Regions from separate parts of the Specibacter sp. NPDC057265 genome, predicted to be linked through region 3. Evidence: predicted binding sites of a transcription regulator. Region 3 holds the regulator's gene; each other region holds the start of a gene.
The links. The regulator LexA, encoded in region 3, represses DNA repair genes until DNA is damaged. The targets are predictions, from matches to a motif close to TCGAACANNTGTTCGA.
Positions count from the first base shown of each region.

Region 1: a site for LexA is predicted at 4,932-4,947, ahead of ACFUCV_RS01610 (DUF222 domain-containing protein). Genes of this name have one in related genera too.
Region 2: a site for LexA is predicted at 4,801-4,816, ahead of ACFUCV_RS00920 (DUF222 domain-containing protein). Genes of this name have one in related genera too.

Region 1 is NZ_JBHUYE010000001.1:391,388-398,211, reverse strand. Features, by position in the region: gene ACFUCV_RS01645 (metallopeptidase family protein) at 1-87, opposite strand, end outside; gene ACFUCV_RS01640 (DUF3499 domain-containing protein) at 155-556, shown strand; gene ACFUCV_RS01635 (hypothetical protein) at 614-793, shown strand; gene ACFUCV_RS01630 (MBL fold metallo-hydrolase) at 805-1,599, shown strand; gene ACFUCV_RS01625 (Ig-like domain-containing protein) at 1,720-2,961, shown strand; gene ACFUCV_RS01620 (RDD family protein) at 3,022-3,825, opposite strand; gene ACFUCV_RS01615 (stage II sporulation protein M) at 3,876-4,868, shown strand; gene ACFUCV_RS01610 (DUF222 domain-containing protein) at 4,988-6,824, shown strand, end outside.
Region 2 is NZ_JBHUYE010000001.1:202,441-209,264, reverse strand. Features, by position in the region: gene ACFUCV_RS00925 (Ig-like domain-containing protein) at 1-4,696, shown strand, start outside; gene ACFUCV_RS00920 (DUF222 domain-containing protein) at 4,857-6,824, shown strand, end outside.
Region 3 is NZ_JBHUYE010000001.1:37,983-47,956, reverse strand. Features, by position in the region: gene ACFUCV_RS00225 (ATP-dependent DNA helicase) at 1-1,239, shown strand, start outside; gene lexA (transcriptional repressor LexA) at 1,295-2,038, opposite strand; gene ACFUCV_RS00215 (LysM peptidoglycan-binding domain-containing protein) at 2,310-2,771, shown strand; gene ACFUCV_RS00210 (histidinol-phosphate transaminase) at 2,875-4,011, shown strand; gene hisB (imidazoleglycerol-phosphate dehydratase HisB) at 4,101-4,721, shown strand; gene hisH (imidazole glycerol phosphate synthase subunit HisH) at 4,718-5,407, shown strand; gene ACFUCV_RS00195 (hypothetical protein) at 5,408-5,557, shown strand; gene priA (bifunctional 1-(5-phosphoribosyl)-5-((5-phosphoribosylamino)methylideneamino)imidazole-4-carboxamide isomerase/phosphoribosylanthranilate isomerase PriA) at 5,680-6,414, shown strand; gene ACFUCV_RS00185 (SseB family protein) at 6,417-7,328, shown strand; gene ACFUCV_RS00180 (MFS transporter) at 7,383-8,687, shown strand; gene ACFUCV_RS00175 (DUF1844 domain-containing protein) at 8,802-9,203, opposite strand; gene infC (translation initiation factor IF-3) at 9,540-9,974, shown strand, end outside.

The sequences.
Region 1 (6,824 bases), 350 kb from region 3:
GGAGCCCGTGCCGCCGTCGGTTCCGTCGGCCGCGGGGTCCAAAGAGATGCTTAGTGCCTGTTCGCCGGCTCCGGCCTTGAACTCCATCAGTTCACTGTAGGCGCGGGAATGCTTTTGGGGAAATATTGCCGCGGTGGGGGTAGTCTTGGGAACCGTGGGAACCCTTCGTCAATGCACCCGTTCAGCCTGCCGTGAAGCGGCCGTGGCTACTTTGACGTATGTCTATGCCGATTCAACCGCCGTTTTGGGGCCCCTGGCCACCTTTGCCGAACCGCACTGCTACGACCTGTGCGCCAAGCACTCCGAACGCCTCACCGCGCCCCGGGGCTGGGAGGTCATTAATTTGGCCAGGGAGAACAAGCCGCCAGTGCCCGGGCCCGATGATCTGCTGGCTTTGGCCGACGCCGTGCGCGAGGCGGCCAACCAGTCCCCGGAGGATGCCGCCGGCCCCGGCGGGGAAAGTGCCCCGCGGCGGGAATTCCGCGGCTCCCTGGAACCACCCGTGCAGGAGCAGCAGGGTGCACGCCGCGGGCACCTGCGCATCCTGCGGGACTAGGGCACGCCCGCACCAACCCTGCCGCACACGCCGGCAGCCAAACGAAATGGAAAAATCATGGCCAAGCTCAGTGAAAGCCTCATGCTGGTGCTGCGGTGCCCCGTGACAGGATCGCCGCTGCACCAGGAAGGCGAAGAACTGCTCAGCACCGCCAACGGCCCCGACGGCGTGCCGCTGCACTACGGCATTGACGAGGGCATTGCCCTGCTGCTGCGGCCCGGCCAAATCACGGCTTAGGGCCGCCTGCCGTGCCTGCCTGGGAAAGTGTCACCGGCTTTGCCAGGCGCCGCCGTGCGGAGAATCCCGGCCCGATGACCTTGGACGGCACGAACTCCTATGTGCTGGGCGAGCCGGCCGCAGGCAGTGTGGTCATCGTTGACCCGGGTCCGTTGCTGGCCGAGCACGTGGGCGAACTGGCGGCGTCCGGTTCCGTGGAACTGGTTCTCATCACCCACCGCCACGGCGACCACACGGCCGCCGGCGCACGCCTGCATGAACTCACCGGGGCGCCCGTCCGGGCTGCGCTGCCCGCGTTCTGCTACGGCGCCGGCGCCCTGGCCGACGGCGAAGTGATCCATGCTGCCGGTCTGGCCATCCAGGTCCTTGCCACCCCGGGACACACCAGCGATTCCCTCTGCTTTGCCGTGGAGCCCGCCGGTGCGTCCCCGAAGCTGATGCTGACGGGGGACACCATCTTGGGCACCGGCAGCACGGTGCTGGATCATCCCGACGGCACGCTGAAGGACTACCTGGACTCATTGGCCCGCCTGCGTGCCTGGGCCGCGGCGCAGGCGGCGCCGGTGCCGGTGCTGCCCGGACACGGTCCGGTGCTGCCTGACCTGGACCAGGCCGCGATGGCGTACCAGGAGCACCGGGGCGAGCGGATCGCGCAGCTGCGTGCCGCCGTCGAACGTGTGGGCACCGCAGGGGAGGCCACGGCGGAGCAGCTGGTGCAGGCCGTGTACGGGCAGCTGCCACCGCAGCTGCAGGCGGCGGCCCTGCTGTCAGTCCAGGCGCAATTACAGTACCTGCGGGTACTGTAACAACCCCGTAACTTCCCTGGGCCGGGCCAGGCGGCGGGACGGAGTTTGTCCGCAGGTGGCGTAAAATTGATTCCTGGTGCATCGGGCGCCACCGCTGAATCCACCCACTGGGGAGTTTGCATGGCTGAGTTGGAAGAGACCAAAAAATCCCGCAGGGGCCTACGGATGATGGTGGTCTCTTTGTTGGCGCTGGGTTTGACCCTGACGGGCTGCAGCGCCATTGACGGAACCTCCAGACCGGGAGCCACGGCGTCGAGCTCCGCCGGCAGGACCACCACCCCCACCCCCAGCGCGCCGCCGGCGAACCCGGCAGTCATTGCCCTGAACATGAAGGACGGTGCCACGTTCGTCAACCCGGTGACGCCCATCTCCGCCGAGGTGACCCACGGCAAGGTGTCCCATGTGGTGTTGAAGGAAACAGCCACCGGCGCCGTCACCGAGGGCACGGCCGGAGCCGATGGCCGCAGCTGGGTGAACAAGGGGCCGTTGAAGTTCAACACCGGCTACACCTTCAATGTCACCGCCGTTGACGCCGACGGGAACAAGACCACCAAGGTCAGCACCTTCACCACCGTGCCGGCCAGCCATGAGGCCGACGCCGTCCTCTACCCGGCGGCCGATTCCACGGTGGGTGTGGCGCAGCCGCTGCAATTTGTCTTCAGCGAGCCCGTGGTCAACAAGGAAGCCGTGGAGAAGGCCATTAAGATCACCAGCAGCGCCGGGCAGGCGGGCGCGTTCCGCTGGTACTCCGACACTTTGGTGCGTTACCGCGCCGCCGACTTTTGGGCAGCGAACTCCAGCATCAACGTGGACATGAAACTGCTGGGCATGGATCTGGGCAACGGCATGATTGCCAACTTCAACAAAAACTACAACATTCAAATTGGCAATAAAGTGGTCATGGAAGCCAATGCCGCCACGCACAGCGTGAGCGTTTTCGTCAATGACGTGGTGGCCCGGACCTTCCCGGCCACCCTGGGTGACGCCGACTTCCCCTCCGCTTCCGGGTACATGGTGATCACCGGGGACAAGCAGCGCTACGCCACCTTCAAGGCCGCGAGCATTGGACTCAAACCCGGCGATCCGGGGGATTACGGCTCCGTGGATGTGGAGTTTGCCAGCAGGCTCTCCAACAGCGGCATTTTCATCCACCAGGCCACACCTTCGGCCATGCCGTACCTGGGGGTCGCCAATCTTTCGCACGGCTGCATAGGACTGTCCCCCGAGGGTGCCGGCTGGGTGTTTGAGAACATGCGCGCCGGCGACCTGGTCCACACCGTGGGCACCCCCAATGAAACCATTGCAGCCACCGACGGCTTCGGGGACTGGAACATTCCCTTCGAGGTATACGCCTCGCGCTGACCCGCGCGGGTGTTGTGGCGCGGCGGTGTCATGGCGCGGCGGTGTTGTTGCGCGGCGGCGCTATTGCGGGCCGACGCCGTGGCGCCGCAGCTGGGACTTGATGCGCGTGGCCTGGAGGGCTGCAGCATTCATGCGCTGCAGTTCCCGCTCCCGGCGTTCGGCCATGAGCGAGGCCAAAAAAACCATGGGGTCGGTGCCGGGCTCCGGCAGCGGGGCCACATGGGCGCTGGCCTCGGTGGCGAGTTCCACCCCGAGCCGCTGTCGGGAGGCAGGGGCCATGGTGGCGCCCTGGCGCAGGAACATGGAAATGCGGCGGGCCAGGGGATCCGGCAGCCGGCCAATGTCAGCCAGGGCGGCCCAGGAAGCAAGCGAGGGTGCCACGGAAATTTGCAGCGGCAGGATTTTCGGGGCCCGGTCCCGGATGGCATAGCTGCCGGCCAGCATGTCACCGAGCCGCTTGGACTTGTCGTTGAACAGGGAGACCAGGCAGGCCACGGAACCTAAAGTCATGTAAATTTCCAGCACTGCCAGCAGGGCCCTGATCAGGGCGTGCCGAAAACGGATGGAACCGCCGTCGTCGCGCACTATCCGCAGTCCCATGGCCCATTTTCCCAGCGATTTCCCGCGGCTCAGCGTCTCCACGGCCACGGGTGCCACCACCAGCAGGCCCACCAAGGCAGCTATCACTATGGCGCGCACGGCGGATTCGTCCAGGGCAAACGGCAAGGCCCCCAGCAGCAGCACCAGCGAAAGGCCCAGCAACAGCGTCAGGGCCACATCGATCGCCGTCGCCAATGAACGGGCGGCAAAGGAGGCGGGGCGCAGTTCCAAAACGACGGCTTCACCGGTGATGATTGTGGACATGTTTTCAGTCTATCCACGCGTGCGCATGCGCTGGCGCTAGGCTGGAAGCAATGGACATGGATGCGTTTACAAGTGTGCACGGCCCGGCCTGGGAACGGCTGAAGGTGTTGGGCCGAAAACGGCGTCTCAGCGGCGAGGAAGCGGACGAGCTGCTGGAGCTCTACCAGGCGGTCTCCGCACAGCTGTCCTTGATCCGTTCGGTGGCGGGTGAGAGCGCATTGTCGGCATCACTGTCGGCCATACTCGCCACGGCGCGCACCCGTTTCACGGGGGCACGGTCGAACATTTTTGTTGATGTTGCACGCTTCTTCGCCATTTCCCTGCCCGCGGCGTTCTACCGCATCCGCTGGCTGACCATTGTCATAGGTGGGGCCTTCATTCTCGTCAGCACCTTGTTTGCCGTGTGGACGGCCGGCAATCCGGCGGTCATGGCCGCCATGGGCAGTGACGCGCAATTGCAGCAGCTGGTGGACGATGACTTTGTCAACTACTACTCCGAGAACCCTGCCGCCTCGTTTGCCGGAGCCGTCTGGACCAACAATGCGTGGATCGCGGCGCAGTGCGTGGCCTTCGGCATTACCGGCGTGTTCGTTCCCTACGCCATGTTCTCCAATGCCCAGGGCATAGGCATGACGGCCGGAGTGATGTTCGCCTACGACTCCGGCGACGTCTTCTTCAGCTATATCCTCCCGCACGGGCTCATGGAATTGACCTCCATTTTCGTTGCCGGAGCGGCAGGCCTGCACATCTTTTGGGCCTGGGTGAGTCCCGGCCCGCGCAGCCGCCTGGAAGCCTTGGCCCAGGAAGGGCGCTCCTTGATCACCGTGGCCGCCGGGCTTGTTCTGGTCCTGTTCATCTCCGGCCTCGTGGAGGCTTTTGTCACTCCCAGCCCGCTGCCGGTCTGGGCGAAAATCACCATTGGAGCCCTGGTTCTGGGCGGCTATTGGGCCTACACCCTGGTGTTGGGTGGCCGCGCCGTGCGGGCCGGGGAGAGTGGGGACCTGTCCGCTGACGACGCCGGAGCCACCGTCAAGTCTGTCTGAGTCAAAGGCCCATGCCGCAGCTCTTATGCTTCTTCCGCTTTGGGACGGAATGCGAAAATAGTTTCGAATAGCTTCTCGTTTCTCTTGTTCTACTCGTTGGTGGGGTCTACTATAGGGGTATGGGTAGTTCAGTGAATTTCCCGGCAGGTCCGGAGGATTCATCCACCACAGTTTCTGTGGCGGACCGCATCACTGCCCTTACCCTTCCCGTTCTTTCCTCCCTTGCTGTGGATGTGGCGGGGTTGGCGGGGTTGCCTGATTTCCCTGTTCCCAGTGCCTCCACCGAGGATCGTGGTTCCTCGCGGTTGGGTGGGGTGCGGGGCTTGTTGGATGACTGTGCCGAGGCCCTTGCTGCTTTGGGTGTGCATCGGAACCGGTGTGCGGCGTTGTTGGTGGTGTTGGTGGAGCGTTTGCAGGCCGCGGCCCGGGTGGAGGGTGCGGTGTTGGGGCTGGATGCCTGGCAGCGCCAGACGCAGATGATGGGCATCCGGGCCGAGGTGGCCGGGTTGCTGACCATTACCGAAGCGGTCGCGGGAAAGCTGATGGATCATGCCGGGACCCTGGTCCATCACCTCCCGGCGACGATGAAGATTTTTAGTGAGGGTGGGTTGGGGTGGGAGCAGGCGGTCGTGATTGCCGAGGAGACGACCGTGTTGCGGGACACCGGGCACCCACAGTCCGTCATTGACGCTTTCGAACAGGTGTTGTTGGGAAAGGCCGAAGGGTGCGCGGGGCCCAGTTTCAGGGACAAGGCCCGCCGTGCAAGGGAACGCACCTACCCGGACTCCATCGCAGCCAAGACGCGGCGGGCGTTCAAGGACCGGTCCCTGCGGGTGGGTCGGGGTCAGGACGGGATGTCCTGGCTGACCCTCTTTGGGCCGTCCCCGACGGTCGCTGCGATCTTCTCCCAATGCACCACCACCGCCCAGGCCGCGCAGGGTCCCCACGAATCACGGACCCTGGCCCAGTTGCGCGCCGATGTTGCCGCGGCCCTGCTGTTGGGCCAGACCATGGACGAAAACCACATCCACACCCCACCAACACCAGTGCCAGAACCGGCGGAACCCACGCCAGCGCCGGCGGAAGCGGGTCCGGGAGCGCCGGCGGAATCGGCGGAGACTGCCACAGACACAGGCACAGACACGGACACAGACACAGACTTGGGCGCCGGTTTTGGTGGTGGGGTGCCGGTGTTTGAGGATCCGGACTACACGGATCCCGGCTTTGTTGATCCCGCACCCGATCCGTGGGACAGGGAGTTCTGGAACGGGTTTGACGGGTCCAAGCCACCGGATCTCACACCCGCACCACCGGCACCGGGCAACAATCCCCACCTCCCAGCCGCGAATGCCGGGTCCGGCGGTGGGGTGTGGCCGCCGCTGCCCAGGGTGACCCCGGTGCTGGTGGTGCCGGCCCTGTCATTGCTGGGCTTCACGGACGAACCGGCGTGGATGGAAGGTGTCGGGCCGATCAGTGTGGAGCTCGCACGGCGCCTCACCGCGGGCGCACCGTCGTTGTACCGGGTGTTGGTGGACCCGATCACGAACAAACCCCTCGATTACGCACCCGAGTCGTACCGGATTTCCAAGGCCATGAAAACAATGTTGACCATCCGGGATGAATACTGCCTCTTCCCGGGCTGCACCACCGTGGCAGTGAACTGCGAGGTCGACCACGTCAAACGCTTTGAAACCGGGGGCCGCAGCGTCTACAACAACCTGCAAACCCTGTGCAAACGCCACCACCTCCTCAAACACTTTAAGGACGACAAAACCCGCCACGGCTGGAACCGCACGGACCAAAGCGCCGAACGTCAAAACACCCGTTTGCGCGGCTGGACCCCGACCATGACCGAGGAAGGTCGTGTGGGGTGGACGTCCCCCACCGGACACTGGTACCCGCCCGCACCGGATGACACCAGCGCCCCGTCCTACCCCGAATGGCTCAAAAACCACA
Region 2 (6,824 bases), 160 kb from region 3:
CTTCAGCTACACCGCCGACGACGGCCGCGGCGGCACCGCCACCGGCAATGTCAGCATCCGCGTGGTGCCGGAGACTGAGAACACCGAGCCGGCCTCCATGCGCGCCACCACCATGGTGGTGGCGCAGGGGCAGACCATTGCCCAAAACGTTCTGGCCGACATGATCGACCCTGACGGGGACAGCATCTATCTGGTGGGTGCCACGTCCAAGGAGGAGACCGGACAGGTGAAATTCACCCCGGACGGGGAGTTGAACTACAGCGATGACGGCTCCACCAACGGCATGAAGACCGTCACCGTGCAGGTCTCGGACACCCGCTCCATTGTGGAAAAGGACATTAAGGTCAACGTCAAACCGGCCGGCGGAGTGCCGCCGGTGGCCAACGCCGACTACCAGCGCGTGGTGGTGGGGCAGGAAGCCGTGGTGGCCCCGCTGAAGAACGACCAGGACCCCCTGGGCGGGGAGCTCCGGCTGGCCAGCGTGGACAAGTCCGAGACCGGCCGCGTCTCAGCCATTGCCGACAACGGCACCTTCACCTTCTCCGCCGACACCGTGGGCGCCAGCTATCTGAGCTACCAGGTGACCAACGGCCCGCAGAGCGCCACGGGACTGATCCGCATTGACGTGGTGCCGGCGCAGGAGGAGCTGGCCCCCATTGCCGTCAAAGACATGGCGCTGCTGCCCCTGGGCGGCACCGTGCTGGTGGACGTTTTGGGCAATGACACCGATCCCGCGGGCGGGGTGCTGGTGGTCCGGGGCGTCACCGTGCCCCAGGACTCCGGCGTGTCCGTGACGGTGCTGGAGCACAACATTGTCAAAATCACCGACATCCGCGACCCACTCCGCCCCATCGCCCTGGAGTACACGGTGGCCAACGCACAGGGCAGCGCGAAGGGGAGCATCGCCGTCGTCCGCATCCCGTCGGCGTCCACGCTGCAGCCGCCCACGGCCTCCCCGGACACCGTCGATGTCCGGGTGGGGGATGTGGCGCGCATCCCGGTGGTGGCCAATGACTACGATCCCAACGGCGATGTGCTGAAAAACCCCGAGATTATTCAAGCTCCGGCAGCGGATGCCGGCAGCCTCTGGGTGGACCAGGACTCGCTGCGCTTTTTGGCCAAGGACGTGCCGGGTTCCATGACCGCCATTTACAAGGTCACGAATGATTCCGGGCAATCGGATTCCGCGTCCGTGACCATCAATGTCATTGCCGCCGATCCGGAACGCAATTTGCCGCCGGCGCCGAAAAACGTCCAAGGCCGGACCATTGCCGGCGGGCAGAGCAAAATCCAAATCCCGCTGGACGGCATTGACCCCGACGGCGACTCCGTGCGCCTGGTGGGCGTGGACATTCCACCCACCCTGGGCACCGCCGTCGCCGGCAACGGCTTCATCATTTACACCGCCGCCGGAAACTCCGCCGGCACCGACAAGTTCAGCTACCGCGTGCGGGACCGCCTGGGCGCAGAGGCGGTGGGCACAGTGGAAGTGGGCATTGCCCCGGAGGATTCCGTAAACCGCCCGCCGGTGGCCGCCGACGACTTCATCTCCATGCGCCCGGACCGCCCCGTGGCCCTGGACGTGGTGCTGAACGACGCCGATCCGGACGCCGACAAGCTGTTCGTCACTAAGGACGGCTTTGCCGGTCCGGAAGAGATGCGGCCCTCCGTAACGGAGCTGGGCCGCGTGCTGCTGACCAGCCCGTCCACCCCGGGCACCGCAACCATGGGCTACACCGTCAGCGACCCCTCCGGCGCCACGGCCACAGCCAACATCCGCATGACTGTCACCGCCGATGCGCCGCTGCGCGCCCCCATTGCCCGCGACGACGAGGTGACGGTGCAGGAGGCCCTGGGCAAGAACACCGTCAGCGTGCCCGTGCTGAAAAACGACGAGGACCCCGACGGCGTGGCCGAGGCACTGGAGATTTCCCTGGTCCAGGGCGCCGGCGTGCCCTCCAACGCCACGGTCACCTCCGGGGGTTCTCTGCAGATTCCGTTGCTGCCGGAGCCGCAAATGGTCCCGTACACGGTCACCGACCGCGACGGCCTGGCCTCCACCGCCATTGTGTGGGTCCCGGGCCAGGACGCGCAGTACCCGGTGCTTATGAACAGCGAAGCCATCAAGCTCCAGGCGGGGGAGAGCGCCACCGTCAAACTCAGCGACTACGTCAAGGTCCGCGAGGGCCGCACGCCACGCATCACGCAGGCCGACAAGGTCCAAATGATTGGCGCACCGGCCCTAAATGCCGTGACCGCCGACGGCGCCGGGCTGGACTACAGGTCCTCTGTGGAGTTTTACGGTCCCGGCTCCATGACCTTTGAGGTCACCGACGGCACGGGACCCGAAGATCCGTCGGGGCTGAAATCGACGTTGACCATCATGACCGAGGTGGCCCCCGCGCCGGCCAAAAACCTTCCCCCGGCGCTGCAGGGCACCACCATCGAAGTGGCCCAGCTGGAATCGGCCACCGTCAACCTGGCACTGCTGGCCGCCGATCCCGAAAAGGATCCGCTGAAGTTCTCCGTGGCGGAGCCCGGCGTGCCCGGCATCAAGGCCACGCTCGACGGCGCCCAGCTCACCGTGGAGGCTGACAGGAACGCCACCCTCGGTGCCGTGTTCTCGCTGAGCATCTCGGTCGATGATGGCAGCAATCCGTCCGTGCGGGCGGAGGTGTCAGTGACCGTCACGTCGTCGACCAGGCCCAAGGCCGTGGCCAACGACGACTCCGTCCCCGACGCCTTCGCCGGACGTTTGGAATCCGTGGACGTGCTTGGCAATGACGTCAACCCCTTCCCGGACACCCCGCTGAAAGTTGTCAACGCGGTCATGAGCACGGGCGCGCCGGGCACGCAGGTGGCGGTGGCCGGGGACCAGGTGGCTGTGCAGGCGCCGGAGGACTTCACCGGCAATGTGGTGGTCAGCTACACGGTGGCCGACGCAACCGGCGACAGCGCCCGGAACGTGGACGGCCGCATCACCTTGAACGTCAAGGGCAAGCCGGCCGCGCCCGCCGCGCCCCTGGTGCAGGAGGTCAAGAGCAAGACCGTGCTGCTCAAATGGGCCACCCCGGTGGACAACGGCTCGCCCCTGACCGGGTACACGGTCATGCGCAGCGACGGTGTGAAGCAGGAATGTGCCAGCAACACCTGCCAAATCACCGGCCTCACCAATGCCAAGCCGTACACCTTCACCGTCAGCGCCAAGAACGCCGTGGGGGAGTCCGCCTACTCCAAGGCCTCCGCCACGGCCACGCCGGACCAAAAGCCCGACAAGCCGGCCCCGCCCACCATTGTTCGGGGGGACCGGCAGCTGGAGCTCAACTGGGTCAAGCCGGTGGGTGAATATTCGCCCGTGAAGTCCTTCAATGTTCAGATTTCACCCGTTCCCGCCGGCCAAAATCCGCAGCGGACGGTCACGGCCACCAAGCTCACCTGGCCGGGACTGGTCAACGGCACGGAGTACACCTTCCGGGTCCAGGCAATCAATGACGCCCCCGACCCCTCGGAGTGGAGCGGGTACGCCGCCAAGCCGGGCAAGCCCGCGGGCAAGCCGTTCACCCCGGCCGCGCCCACCACCACGCTCGTGGACCAGATTGGCAGCCAAAACCAGCTGCGGGTGAATTGGACGCAGCCCAACCTCAATGGCGGGGATCTCAAGCAGTACACGCTGTTTACCTACCTTGACGGTGCCCAGACTGCAGCGGTCACCACCACGCAGACCAGCCAAACCGTGTCCCTGCCCAATGCGGTGGCAAAATACACATTCAAGGTGCAGGCCACCACTGACGTGCAGCCCTCGGATTTAAGTCCAGCCTCAGCGCCGTGGCGGTCCGTCAGCCAGCCGGGCCAGGTGGCTGCGCCCATCATCGCGGCGGCCAACACCGGGGGAGCCGGCGGATCCGTCACAGTTAATTTCGCGCCGCTGTCTGGACCGGCCCTGGGTGGATCCACGCCGGCGGAAATGAGCTACTTCGCCAATGTAACCCCTGGGGGCAAGAATATTGCCGTGACCCCCGGCGGCACCGTGCCCGCCAGCAATGGTGCCTCCACCACCGTCACCGTCTATGCCAAATCGTCGGCCTTCGCCAGCGCCGGGAACGCGTCACCGGCGTCGAACGCGGTGGTGCCCTTTGGTGCCCCCGGAACGGTGGGGCTGGACGGCAACGACGGTGCCAAAGACAGCAAAAATGTGTCCTACTCCTGGCGTTACCCCGGCGGCGCAACGGATGCTGCAGTGGTCCAGACACGCGTCAACGGCGGCGGATGGACAGACCGGAGAGACAATGGCAGCGACACCTTCAACACTGGCGGCTACAACACCGAGGCGGTCATTGAAGCCCGGACCGTCAACTCTGTGGGCACACCCGGGGGCGTCAAAAGGGTTTCTCCAAAGAGCGGCGCGGAAACCCCGCCGAAGCCCACCAGCTGGACGGTTCAGGCGGCTCCGTACAGAAGCTGTTTGGAAGCTACCACTGGCAGCGACCACTTTGTGGACGGCAACCCGCCCTCCTGCAGTTCCAAGTGGTTGGAACCCGGAGTGTCGGTTGAGGTGAGCTGTTGGAAATACTGGGGCTCTTCCGACAGCGGCAAGCAGTGGTACCGCATCACCTCCGGGGGATACGGCCAGTGGAACCATGTGTCCGTCCGCACGACCAATAGGGAAAGCATCCCGGCCGACATGCCGCGCTGCTAGGGCGTGCTGGACACCGGTAGAACAGGGGAGACGTTCGAAAGGAGGCATGAAGGTTTATCGCATGAAGTTTCCCGTCATTGCTGGCCTGTAGTGGGAAAATAGTTTCGAATAATTGTTTGATTCTCTTGTTCGACCCGTTGGTGGGGTTTATTATGGGGGTATGGGTAGTTCAGTGAATTTCCCGGCAGGTCCGGAGGATTCATCCACCACAGTTTCTGTGGCGGACCGCATCACTGCCCTTACCCTTCCCGTTCTTTCCTCCCTTGCTGTGGATGTGGCGGGGTTGGCGGGGTTGCCTGATTTCCCTGTTCCCAGTGCCTCCACCGAGGATCGTGGTTCCTCGCGGTTGGGTGGGGTGCGGGGCTTGTTGGATGACTGCACTGACGCCCTTGCTGCTTTGAGTGTGCATCGGAACCGGTGTGCGGCGTTGTTGGTGGTGTTGGTCGAACGCCTCCAAGCGGCCGCCCGGGTGGAGGGTGTGGTGCTGGGGCTGGATGCCTGGCAGCGGCAGACGCAGATGATGGGCATCCGGGCCGAGGTGGCCGGGTTGCTGACCATTACCGAAGCGGTCGCGGGAAAGCTGATGGATCATGCCGGGACCCTGGTCCATCACCTTCCGGCGACGATGAAGATTTTTAGTGAGGGTGGGTTGGGGTGGGAGCAGGCGGTCGTGATTGCTGAGGAGACGACCGTGTTGCGGGACGCCGGGCACCCACAGTCCGTCATTGACGCTTTCGAACAGGTGTTGTTGGGAAAGGCCGAAGGGTGCGCGGGGCCGAGCTTCAGGGACAAGGCCCGCCGCGCCCGGGAACGGACCCACCCGGATTCGATGGCTGCGAAAACGCGGCGGGCGTTCAAGGACCGGTCCCTGCGGGTGGGTCGGGGTCAGGACGGGATGTCCTGGCTGACCCTGTTTGGGCCTTCGCCGACGGTCGCTGCGATCTTCTCCCAGTGCACCACCACCGCCCAGGCCGCGCAGGGTCCCCACGAATCACGGACCCTGGCCCAGTTGCGCGCCGATGTTGCCGCGGCCCTGCTGTTGGGCCAGACCATGGACGAAAACCACATCCACACCCCACCAGCACCAGCCGTGTCAGAACCGGCGGCGGCGGCCACCGCAGCTCCGGCGGGAACCCCGGAGCCGGAGATGACGGAGCCAGCAGGACCGGCAGCATCCCAGCCGGGCTCGAGCTACCACGGCGCCCATTCTCATGGGCACGCACCTGGTGCGTCGTTTTACCCGCCCAGGGAGCCGGGATTGGGACGAGACGGCGTGGTTCCGGTGTTTGATGATCCTGATTACACGGACCCTGGTTTTGTGGATCCTGTCCCTGAACCGTGGAGCGATGAAGCGTGGGATGGGTTTGACGGGTCCCGTCCACCGGAGCTAACCCCGTGCCCCACAACGCCTAGCAACAATCCGGGGGCTAAGGATGCGGGTGGTGTGTGGCCGCCGCTGCCCAGGGTGACCCCAGTGCTGGTGGTGCCTGCCCTGTCATTGCTGGGCTTCACGGACGAACCGGCGTGGATGGAAGGTGTCGGGCCGATCAGTGTGGACCTCGCTAAGCGTCTCACCGCACAAGCGGGTTCGCTGTACCGGGTGTTGGTGGACCCGATCACGAACAAACCCCTGGACCACGCACCGGAGTCGTACCGGATCAGTAAAGCCATGAAAACAATGTTGGCCATCCGGGACGAATACTGCCTCTTCCCGGGCTGCACCACCGTGGCCGTGAACTGCGAGGTCGACCACGTCAAACGCTTTGAAACCGGGGGCCGCAGCGTCTACAACAACCTGCAAACCCTATGCAAAAGCCACCACCTCCTCAAACACTTCAAGGACGACAAAACCCGCCAAGGATGCGTTCGCACGGACCAAAGCGCCGAACGTCAAAACACCCGCCTGCGCGGCTGGACCCCCACCATCACCGAAGAAGGACGCGTGGGATGGACATCCCCCACCGGACACTGGTACCCGCCAGAAACCGACGACACCCCAGCCCCGACCTACCCGCAATGGCTGAAAAACAACCTCCAACAACAACTCCACGACCACGACGAGGATTCCTGGCGGCAATGGGACGCGACCCACCCGTCCTGGGACCTCCCACCAGAAGACCACATCCCA
Region 3 (9,974 bases):
GACCGTGTCACCGGTGCCGTTTCCGGGCAACTCTCGGTGCAGATGCTGCTCTCCGCGGCCTCCAGCACCCGCAAGCATACGGCCGTCCCGGTCGATGCGCTGCAGGCCGCCGCCGCGGCCTTGGATTTGGCTTTGGCCGGGACCCCCGAGGGCCTCATGCCCCAGGGACTCTCCGAGGCCCAAAGCCAAGCCGTGGGCCAGGCCCGGGATGCCAGCCGCGCAGCCCTGTCCGATTCCAAGCCCGAGGGCAATGCCGCCGTGGATGGGGGACGGTCCATAGCCCGTTCGCGGCTGAACCTGATCTTCGAACTCTGTGAACGTCTCCTGTCCGCCCAGGACGAGGGGGAGGTTGTGTGGGCCTCCCGGCCAGGTACCTTCGTCCCGGGGCAGGGCTACCAGCGGGCCGAGCAGAGTGAGCCGGCAGTGCTGAACATTGCTCCGCTGAGTGTGGCTATGAAGCTGCGCGAGGGACTCTTTGCCGACCGCACGGTGGTGCTGACCTCGGCAACGCTGGCCATTGGGCAGTCCTTTCAAGCCACGGCCGGCGGGCTGGGCCTGCTTGGGCCCAGTGCGCCAAAGTGGACCGGCGCCGACGTGGGCTCGCCCTTTGACTATCCCCGCCAGGGCATGCTCTACGTGGCGGCACATTTGAAAAAGCCCGGCTTTGGCAATTCCCCGGAGCAACTGGAGGAGCTCAAGGAGCTGATCAACGCCGCAGGCGGCGGAACCTTGGCGCTCTTCTCCTCCCGGCGCGCAGCCGAGGACGCGGCCGCCAAGCTGCGCCCCCAGCTCGCGGCAAAGATCCTTTGCCAGGGGGACTCCTCCATGTCAGCTCTTATCCGGGAATTTGCCGAGGAGCCCGACAGCTGCCTGTTTGGCACCATGTCCCTCTGGCAGGGCGTGGATGTCCAAGGCGCCTCCTGCCGCCTGGTGGTCATTGACCGCATTCCCTTCCCCCGACCGGACGACCCCTTGGTCACCGCGCGGGCCCGCGCCGTGGCGCGTAATGGGGGAGATGGATTCTTGGCCATTTCCGCCACACATGCAGCCGTCCGGCTGGCGCAGGGTGTTGGCAGGCTCATCCGTTCCAGCAGTGACCGGGGAGTGGTGGCAGTGCTTGATTCCCGATTGGCCAATGCCAGCTATGGCGGCTTCCTGCGGGCTGCGCTGCCGCCGTTCTGGGCCACCAAGGATCGCGCCGTGGCGCTGTCGGCGCTGAAGCGGCTGGCGGAAAAGTAAAGGCCCGGAAAGCCGCTGTGGGTTTCCGGGCCTGGCAGGTTGCTGTAGCCGGCCGCTAAAGACTCCGCAGCACCGACACCACTTTGCCCATGATGGTGGCATGGTCACCCAGAATTGGCTCATAGCGGGTGTTTTGCGGCAGCAGCCAGGTGTGGCCGTCGCGTTGACGGAAAGTCTTCACGGTCGCTTCGTCCTCCAGCAGGGCGGCAACTATGTCGCCGTTGTCGGCACTGCTCTGCTGGCGCACCACGACCCAGTCCCCATCGCAAATGGCGGCATCAATCATGGAGTCCCCTTGGACCTTCAACATGAACAACTCGCCGCTGCCCACTATTTGCCGGGGCAGCGGCATGATGTCATCAACAGACTGGTCGGCCAGGATGGGGCCACCGGCGGCAATGCGCCCCACCAGTGGCACAAAGGCGGTATCCGAGGAGCTGCTGAGCTCCGCGAAATTCAAGCCATTGGAGCTGCGCAGCTTGCTGGGGGTTGGCACACCCTCGATCTCCACCTGGCCATTGTCCAGCACCAGGGGGATAAGGACCTCCATGGCCCGGGGACGTTTGGGGTCGCGGCGCAGATAGCCGTGGCGTTCCAGCTGGCTTAGCTGGTGGGTGACGCTGGAGAGGCTCGCGAGCCCCACCGAGTCACCAATCTCACGCATGGACGGCGGATAGCCCTTGTCCGCAATCGATCGTTGGATGCACTCAAGGATTTTTTTCTGCCGGACCGTCAATCCCTTCATTCCGGCGCGGCTGGGCGCCTGCGGGATGCGATGCGGTGGGTCGGGAAGCGCCATGGTTCCGTGGTCCTTTCGTGACTGCCCTGAACAATGTCAGTGCCTGCTGGTGGACTGTACATGAGGCCAATCCTTGTTAAAGAAAGTTTAAGCCACAACGGGGGCAATTTCAAACATTTGTTCTACGGACTCTTGGCAAGAGTCGTCAATAGGTGCTAAAACTGTAGAAGCAAGGAAATAGAACATACGTTCTATCGAAGTTATAGAGCATGGAACAGATCGCTTGGGTGTTGGTGGCCAGGATCGTGATCCACGGCGAAAGGACCAAGTCATGACTGTCATAGCCATGAACGCAGGAACAGGCAGGACCCGGGCAGGCGCACCGCAGGCGGCCGTGCCTTCCGGCACCGCTGGCCCGGGCAGCTGCGCCGGCACGGCTGCAACACAGGGTGCGGGGCGTTCCGGGCTGGAATTAACCCGGCGTGGCCGGTTCATATTGCTGGGTCTGCCGGCGTTGCTGACGGCAGCGCTGGTGTTATTGGCGCTGTGTGCCCTGGCAGCCGGTTCGCTGGCGTCGCCGGCCCAGGCGTCGGCGGCCCATGAACCCATTGACATGGCCGACTATGCCGTCAGTGTCACTGTGCTGCAGGGGGAAAGTCTGTGGTCCATTGCCAGTGCCGCGGATCCGAGCCGGGACGTGCGGGACGTTGTCAGTGAAATTGTGGTGCTGAACGATCTGGGTTCGGGCATAGTCCAAGCCGGGCAGCGCCTCTACGTCCCCATCCAGAGGTAGCGCCGGCTCCACAAGGCCGTCGCCGGCTTGCCGGCAGGATGAGGATGTGTCCGCATGCCGACGCCATTTCAGTCTTGGCCGCAGCTGCAAATAAGCTGGTGTCATGGACCAGTTCGAACGCTTAGCCCAATTGCCGCTCCGCGATGACCTGCGCGGCCAGCACCCTTACGGTGCACCGCAATTGGACGTGCCCATTCTGCTCAACGTCAATGAAAACACCCACGGGGTTCCCGCTGATGCGCGGGTGGCCATCATGGACGCTGTCGCAGCAGAACTTGAAGGTCTGAACCGCTACCCGGACAGGGAATTCACGGTGTTGCGTCAGGAGTTGGCCAACTATCTGGGGCATGGACTCCAGCCGGAGAACCTGTGGGCCGCAAATGGCTCCAATGAGGTGCTGCAGCAGATTTTGCAGGCCTTTGGCGGTCCGGGACGTTCGGCTCTGGGGTTCCCTCCCACATATTCCATGTACCCGCTGCTGGCCAGCGGGACAGGTACTGCGTACATTGCCGGTGAACGCGCAGGCAATTACGAGCTGTCCGCGGAATCGGCGGCCCGACAGGTCCGTGATCTGGCGCCAAACATTGTTTTCCTTTGTTCCCCCAACAACCCCACCGGCACCGCTCTGGGTGCGGACGTGGTGAAGGCCGTCTACGAGGCCGGTGAAGCCGCGCAGGCCATCATTATTGTGGATGAGGCCTACGCCGAGTTTGCCCATGACGGCACGCCAAGCGCGCTGTCCCTGTTGCCCGGGCGCCCGCGGCTGATCGTATCGCGCACCATGAGCAAGGCCTTTGCCTTGGCGGGGGCCCGGCTGGGCTATCTTGCCGCGGCTCCCGAAGTCAGTGACGCCCTGCGTCTGGTCCGTTTGCCCTACCACCTCTCCGCCATCACGCAGGCCACGGCAGTGGCGGCCCTGCGCCATTCGGCATCGCTGTTGGCAAATGTTGAACAGATCAAGATCCAGCGGGACCGGATGGTCAACGGCCTGGTGGAACTGGGCTTCAGTCCGGCGCCGTCGGACTCCAACTTCGTCTTCTTCGGCGGGGTGGAGCACCCCCACGAGCTGTGGCGGGCCCTTCTGGACAGGGGCGTCCTGATTCGCGACGTGGGCATCACCGGCCACTTGCGCGTCACGGCCGGCACCGAGTCCGAGACCACTGCCTTCCTTGACGGCCTGCGGGAGATCAAGGCCGGTGAGGCGGAGTCCGGGTTGGGCATAAACGCCGAACCCTCCTAAACTGGTGACATCCACGACGGACCCCACAGAAGCATCCCCCTGCCCTGCAGCTGTAAGGCCGGCCCGCTCCACTTCAAAGGACTGCAGCAATGACTGACACCACCCCCGGCCCCGCACGGACCGCCCGCTTGGAACGCGCCACGAGCGAATCAAGCGTCCTGGTGGAGATCAATTTGGACGGCACGGGCGTATCCACCATTGACACCTCGGTTCCGTTCTATGACCACATGCTGACGGCGTTGTCCAAACACTCGCTCATCGACATGCACATCAAGGCCACGGGCGACACCCACATTGATGTCCACCACACGGCGGAGGACGTGGCCATTTCCCTGGGCGAAGTGCTCAAGACCGCGTTGGGCAACAAAGCCGGCATCCGCCGCTTTGGTGAGGCCACCGTGCCCCTTGACGAAGCTCTTGCCAACGCCGTCGTCGATGTGTCCGGGCGGCCGTATCTGGTGCACGGCGGCGAGCCGGCAGGCCAGGAGTACCACTTGATTGGCGGCCACTTCACCGGCTCACTGACCCGGCATGTCTTCGAGGCCATCACCCTCCACGCCCAAATCTGCCTGCACATGAACGTCATTGCCGGCCGTGACCCCCACCATATAGTGGAAGCCCAGTTCAAGGCCTTTGCCCGGGCCCTGCGCTCGGCCATCGAAGCCGATCCCCGCGTTACAGGCATCCCATCGACGAAGGGTCTCTTGTGAGTCTTCCAGCAGGGTCCAACACCTCCGAACCCACGGTGACAGTGCTGGACTACGGTTCCGGAAATGTCCGTTCGGCCGTGCGCGCCCTGGAGCGCGCAGGGGCCAAAGTCACGCTCAGCGCCAAGGCCGAGGATGTTTTGGAGGCCGACGGTCTGGTGGTGCCCGGCGTCGGCGCCTTCGGCTCGGTCATGGCCGAGCTGCGCAGCGTTGACGCGCTGCGCATGATTGGCCGGCGAGTGGCCGGCGGCCGTGCAGTGCTTGGCATTTGCGTGGGCATGCAGGTGCTCTTCGAGGCTGGCGTGGAACACGGCCAGCTGGACCAGGGCCTGGGGGAGTGGCCCGGCACGGTTGAACTGCTGCCGGCTGCCGTGGTGCCCCACATGGGCTGGAACACCGTGCAGGTGCCGGAAGGCTCCGTTTTGTTTGAGGGCATTGAGGATGAGCGTTTCTACTTCGTGCACTCCTACGGGGTGCAGAAGTGGGACTTCGAAGTCCTGCAACCTAAAATGCGGCCACCGCAGGTGACGTGGTCAGAACATGGCGCCCCCTTCATTGCGGCGGTGGAAAACGGCCCGCTGTGTGCAACACAGTTCCACCCGGAAAAATCCGGCGACGCCGGTGCCCGGCTTTTGCGCAATTGGGTCCGTTCATTGAACAAGCCTTCACTGCAACGGATGGTGCCCTAGGTGTGGTCTTTGCTGCTGATGGCCCTGGCCGGGCTTCTCATTGGCGGGGCCTACACCTTTTACCAGCAAAAGACGGCTCGCTGGATCCCCGTCAGCTTCGGATTGTTGGCCGTCATGTCACTGCTTGCGGCCTACCTCCTTACCCAATGACTGCCGATGCGGCCAGGGGCTGCGCCGATGCGCAGCCTGCTCCAGTGCAGTAACAGCTCATTTTTTTCGCGCAGCAGCATCTCCGCCGCTGCTGCATTCACTTCAACAACGCTGAGGATCCCATGACCACTCCCATCCTGGAATTGCTGCCCGCCGTCGACGTGTCCAATGGACAAGCCGTGCGTCTGGTGCAGGGCGAGGCTGGTTCGGAAACCAGTTACGGCTCACCGCTGGAAGCTGCCATGAACTGGCAAAACAACGGCGCGCAGTGGGTTCATTTGGTGGACCTCGATGCCGCCTTTGGCCGCGGTTCCAACGTTGGGCTGCTGCGCGAGATGGTGCAGGCCCTGACAGTAAAAGTGGAGCTTTCCGGCGGCCTGCGTGACGACGCCTCCTTGGAAGCGGCCCTCGAACTTGGCGTGGCACGCGTCAACCTTGGCACGGCGGCACTGGAAAATCCGGAATGGACAGCCAAGGTCATTGAGCGCTTTGGTGACAGGATCGCCGTCGGCCTTGACGTGCGGGGAACGACCCTGGCAGGACGCGGCTGGACGAAGGAAGGCGGAGACCTCTGGGAGGTTTTGGCGCGGCTCGAAGATGCCGGGTGCGCACGCTACGTGGTCACCGACGTCACCAAGGACGGCACCCTGCGCGGGCCCAACGTGGAACTGCTGCGTGAAATGTGCGCCCGCACCGCCAAGCCCGTGATTGCCTCCGGCGGGATTTCCAGCCTCGAGGACCTTCGCGTCCTGCGCCAGCTGGTGGGTGAAGGGGTGGAAGGCGCCATCATTGGCAAGGCACTGTACTCCGGGGCGTTTACCCTGCCCGAGGCACTTGACGTGGCGGGCCGCAGCTAGGCATGGCGCAACTGCCTGCGCCGCCGGACGGCGGCGGCGTGCCCAAAAAGCAGCTTCCCGGCCACATTGCCGCGGCCCTGGCCGGCGCCGGCGGCAGTGCGGACTCCGCCGGTCAGCCTTGGGCGGGCCGGGAACTGCCGGCGCAGTACCACAATTTCGATGCCGACGACGGGGCCATGGACCCGGCCTATGCCGCCGCCGTAGCGGCGCTGGCCGCAGGTGCCGGCAGTGAAGCTGACGTGGTGGCTTCGCTGGCCCAGGCCCGCGTCTTCATCCCCATTGTGGCGCAGCTGGTGACGGAGGAGGCGGGCGCGCATGGGCTGCATGCCGACAAGGAGTCGGACATGGCGCTGGTGACCCTGCAGGGCCCCGACGGGCGGCGCGCCCTGCCGGCCTTCTCCCACGCCGAAGCCTTGACACGCTGGCATCCGCAGGCCCGCCCGGTGGCTGTCTACGCCGCCCGGGCAGCACTGTCCGCAGTTGCCGAGGAAGCCCAGCTCATGGTCCTGGACCCCGGCTCACAGCGTCCATTCGTGGTGCGGCGCCCGGCGCTGTGGGCCCTGGCACAGCAAAGGCGTTGGCAGCCAAGCTATGCCCATCCGGCTGTCAGCCAGGTGTTGGAAGAGTCGCTCGCTGCGCTGGAGCATCCGGCTCTTGTGGGCATTTCCGCGGACGCCGGTCAGGGCATAGAATCCCTGTGGGACACCAGCACTGAAGCGTCCAAGCGCTTAGTGGCTGGTGGCGGCACCGGACCGGAACTGCGCGTCACCATCACCTTGTTGCCAGGGCTTGACCAGAGGGCGGTCAATGAAGTGCTGGCCACACTGCAAAACTTCTGGGCAGCCTCCGAGGTGTTCGCGCAGGCGGTGGACTCGGTGCAGATCAGGCTGAAGCACCCTGCGCCCCCACACTGATTGTCACCACCTGGCCGGACGGCAGTGGCGACCTGTAAGAGAATGGTTCCCACCGTGAATTTTGCCGCCTACCGCAAGGTTCTTGCGGTTGCGTCCGTGCGCAGGCTGCTCATTGTTGCCATGTTTGCCCGCATTCCCCACGCCGCTGCAGGGGTTCTTTTGACGTTGCACGTTGTTGACTCAATGGGACTGGACTTTAGTGCCGCCGGCCTGCTCGCCGCGGCGATCACCCTGGGCATTGCCCTCGGCGCCCCCTGGCGTGGCCGGATGGTGGACATCCATGGGCTCCGCCGTGCCCTGCTGCCCTCGGTCATTGCAGAGGCGGTGGTGTGGAGCGCCGCACCTTTCTTGAACTTCCAATTGCTGATCATTGCCGCGTTCATTGGCGGGATTTTTGCCGTGCCCATCTTTTCGGTGGTCCGTACCGCACTGGGGGTGATGGTGCCACCGGAACAGCGCAGGACAGCCTACGCCTTGGATGCCATGGGCGGTGAAATCACCTTCATGATTGGGCCGGCAGCCGGCGTGCTCCTGGCCACCAACAACACGGTCGTGGGCCTGGTGGTCATTGGTGTCAGTGCCTCGCTGGCAGGGGTCTTTTTGATCGTGTTCAATCCCCCCACCCGCACGGGCCACCAGGGATCCCACATTGGCCTGGCAGATCCGACGGGAAACCCTGAGGCCGAACCCGCGGAAACCGCCCCCGCGGGCGGAAAAAACGTCCTTTTGCGCTGGTGGGGAAGAACCCGGCACAACGCGCGTTGGGTCAACCTGGCCATAACCGCCATCCTGGGCACCTCCCTTGGTGCGGGGCTGGTGCTCAGCGGGGTCAATGTGAGCATGGTCTCTTTAATGGACTTCCAGGACCAGACCACCGATCTTGGCATTGTTTTCCTCTTTTGGTGCGGCGCATCCATTGTTGGCGGGATCGTATATGGAGCCCTCAAGCGTTCCATCAATCCGCTCTGGCTGCTGATGGCCATGGCGCTGCTGGTCATTCCCATGGGCTTTGCCAGCAATGCACTGACGCTGGGGCTGCTGTCCATTTTGCCCGGGCTCCTCTGCGCACCGGTGCTGACGTCCAGCGCCGAGCATATTGCGGATTTGGTGGCCGAGCGGCGCCGCGGCGAAGCGATGGGCTGGTACGGGACCTCCATGACCATGGGCAGTGCGCTGGGATCGCCCTTTGCCGGTCTCATGATCGACAATGTTGGCCCGTGGGCGGGGTTTGCGGCGGTGGGGGCACTGTGCGGCGCTTTGGCTCTTCTGGGCCTGCTGGCGATGTCGCTGTGGCGCCGCCGCGGAAACCCGCTCCCGGACCACCGTGGAGTGCGGCAGGCCCAGGCAGTGAAGCCCTAAAAGCCCGCGGGCGCACGGGGCGCACGGGGCGGACAGGGCGCACGCAGGCCCGCGCACCCTGCGCCAGGGGGAGCGGACATGCGCACGGCCTGACAGCGAAGCGCCGGGCAGGCCCTAGTTGACGGCGCCGGTGAATTTTTCACCCGGGCCCTTGCCGGGGGCATCGGGGAACTCGGAGGCTTCACGGAATGCCAGCTGCAGGGAACGCAGGCCGTCGCGCAAGGGTCCGGCATGCTGGCTGCCAATTTCCGGGGCCGCCGCCGTGACAAAGCCGGCCAAGGCGGTAATGAGCTTGCGCGCCTCATCCAGGTCCTTGAGCTCTTCAGCGTCCGGGCCCGCTGCCAGGCCGCACTTGACGGCGGCGGCGCTCATGAGGTGGACCGCAGCGGTTGTAATGACCTCGATCGCAGGAACCTCGGCAATGTCACGCACCACCGAGGCGGCCTCGGTCAGGTCCTCTTCCGGGGCCTGGGGAAAACTGTTGCGGGTGTCCTGATTATTATCTGAGCTACTCATGCTGCTAAGCTTGTCACAGACCGACTCGTTGCTGTTATTTGGACGTTTCCCCAGGCCTTGCCTGAGGTTGCTCGTACATGGCAGGGAGTTTGCAAGTGGAGACCTCTCCCACCTTTCGACCCAAGCATTGGCGTTGTCTGGTTCCGGTTGGCACCTTCCCCCGGGAAGGGACACGTGTTGTGCGCATCAGCGTACAGGCGCGGGCCGACCACTTTGAGGCCTCCATTGCACCGGCAATAGGGGGCCTTCCCCGTTGCTGGTGGGAATCCATTTTCAAAGCAACAGGAGCCACACATTAGCGAGCCACGCATCAATGATCGAATCCGCGTCCCAGAGGTGCGGTTGGTTGGGCCAGCAGGCGAACAGGTTGGAATCGTCCGCATTGAAGACGCCCTCCGTTTGGCAGCCGAGTCCGACTTGGATCTGGTTGAGGTAGCGCCGACGGCCAAGCCGCCGGTGTGCAAACTGATGGACTTTGGCAAGTACAAGTACGAAGCCGCCGTCAAGGCTCGTGAAGCCCGCAAGAACCAGACCAACACCGTTTTGAAGGAAATTCGTTTCCGCCTCAAAATTGACAAGCACGACTACGAGACCAAGCGTGGACATGCGCTGAAGTTCCTCGGTGCCGGTGACAAGGTCAAGGCAATGATCCAGTTCCGCGGACGCGAACAGCAGCGCCCTGAAATGGGCATCCGTCTGCTGCAGAAGTTTGCTGAAGGCGTCGCCGAGGTGGGCGTGATTGAATCAAGCCCCCGCATTGACGGCCGCAAC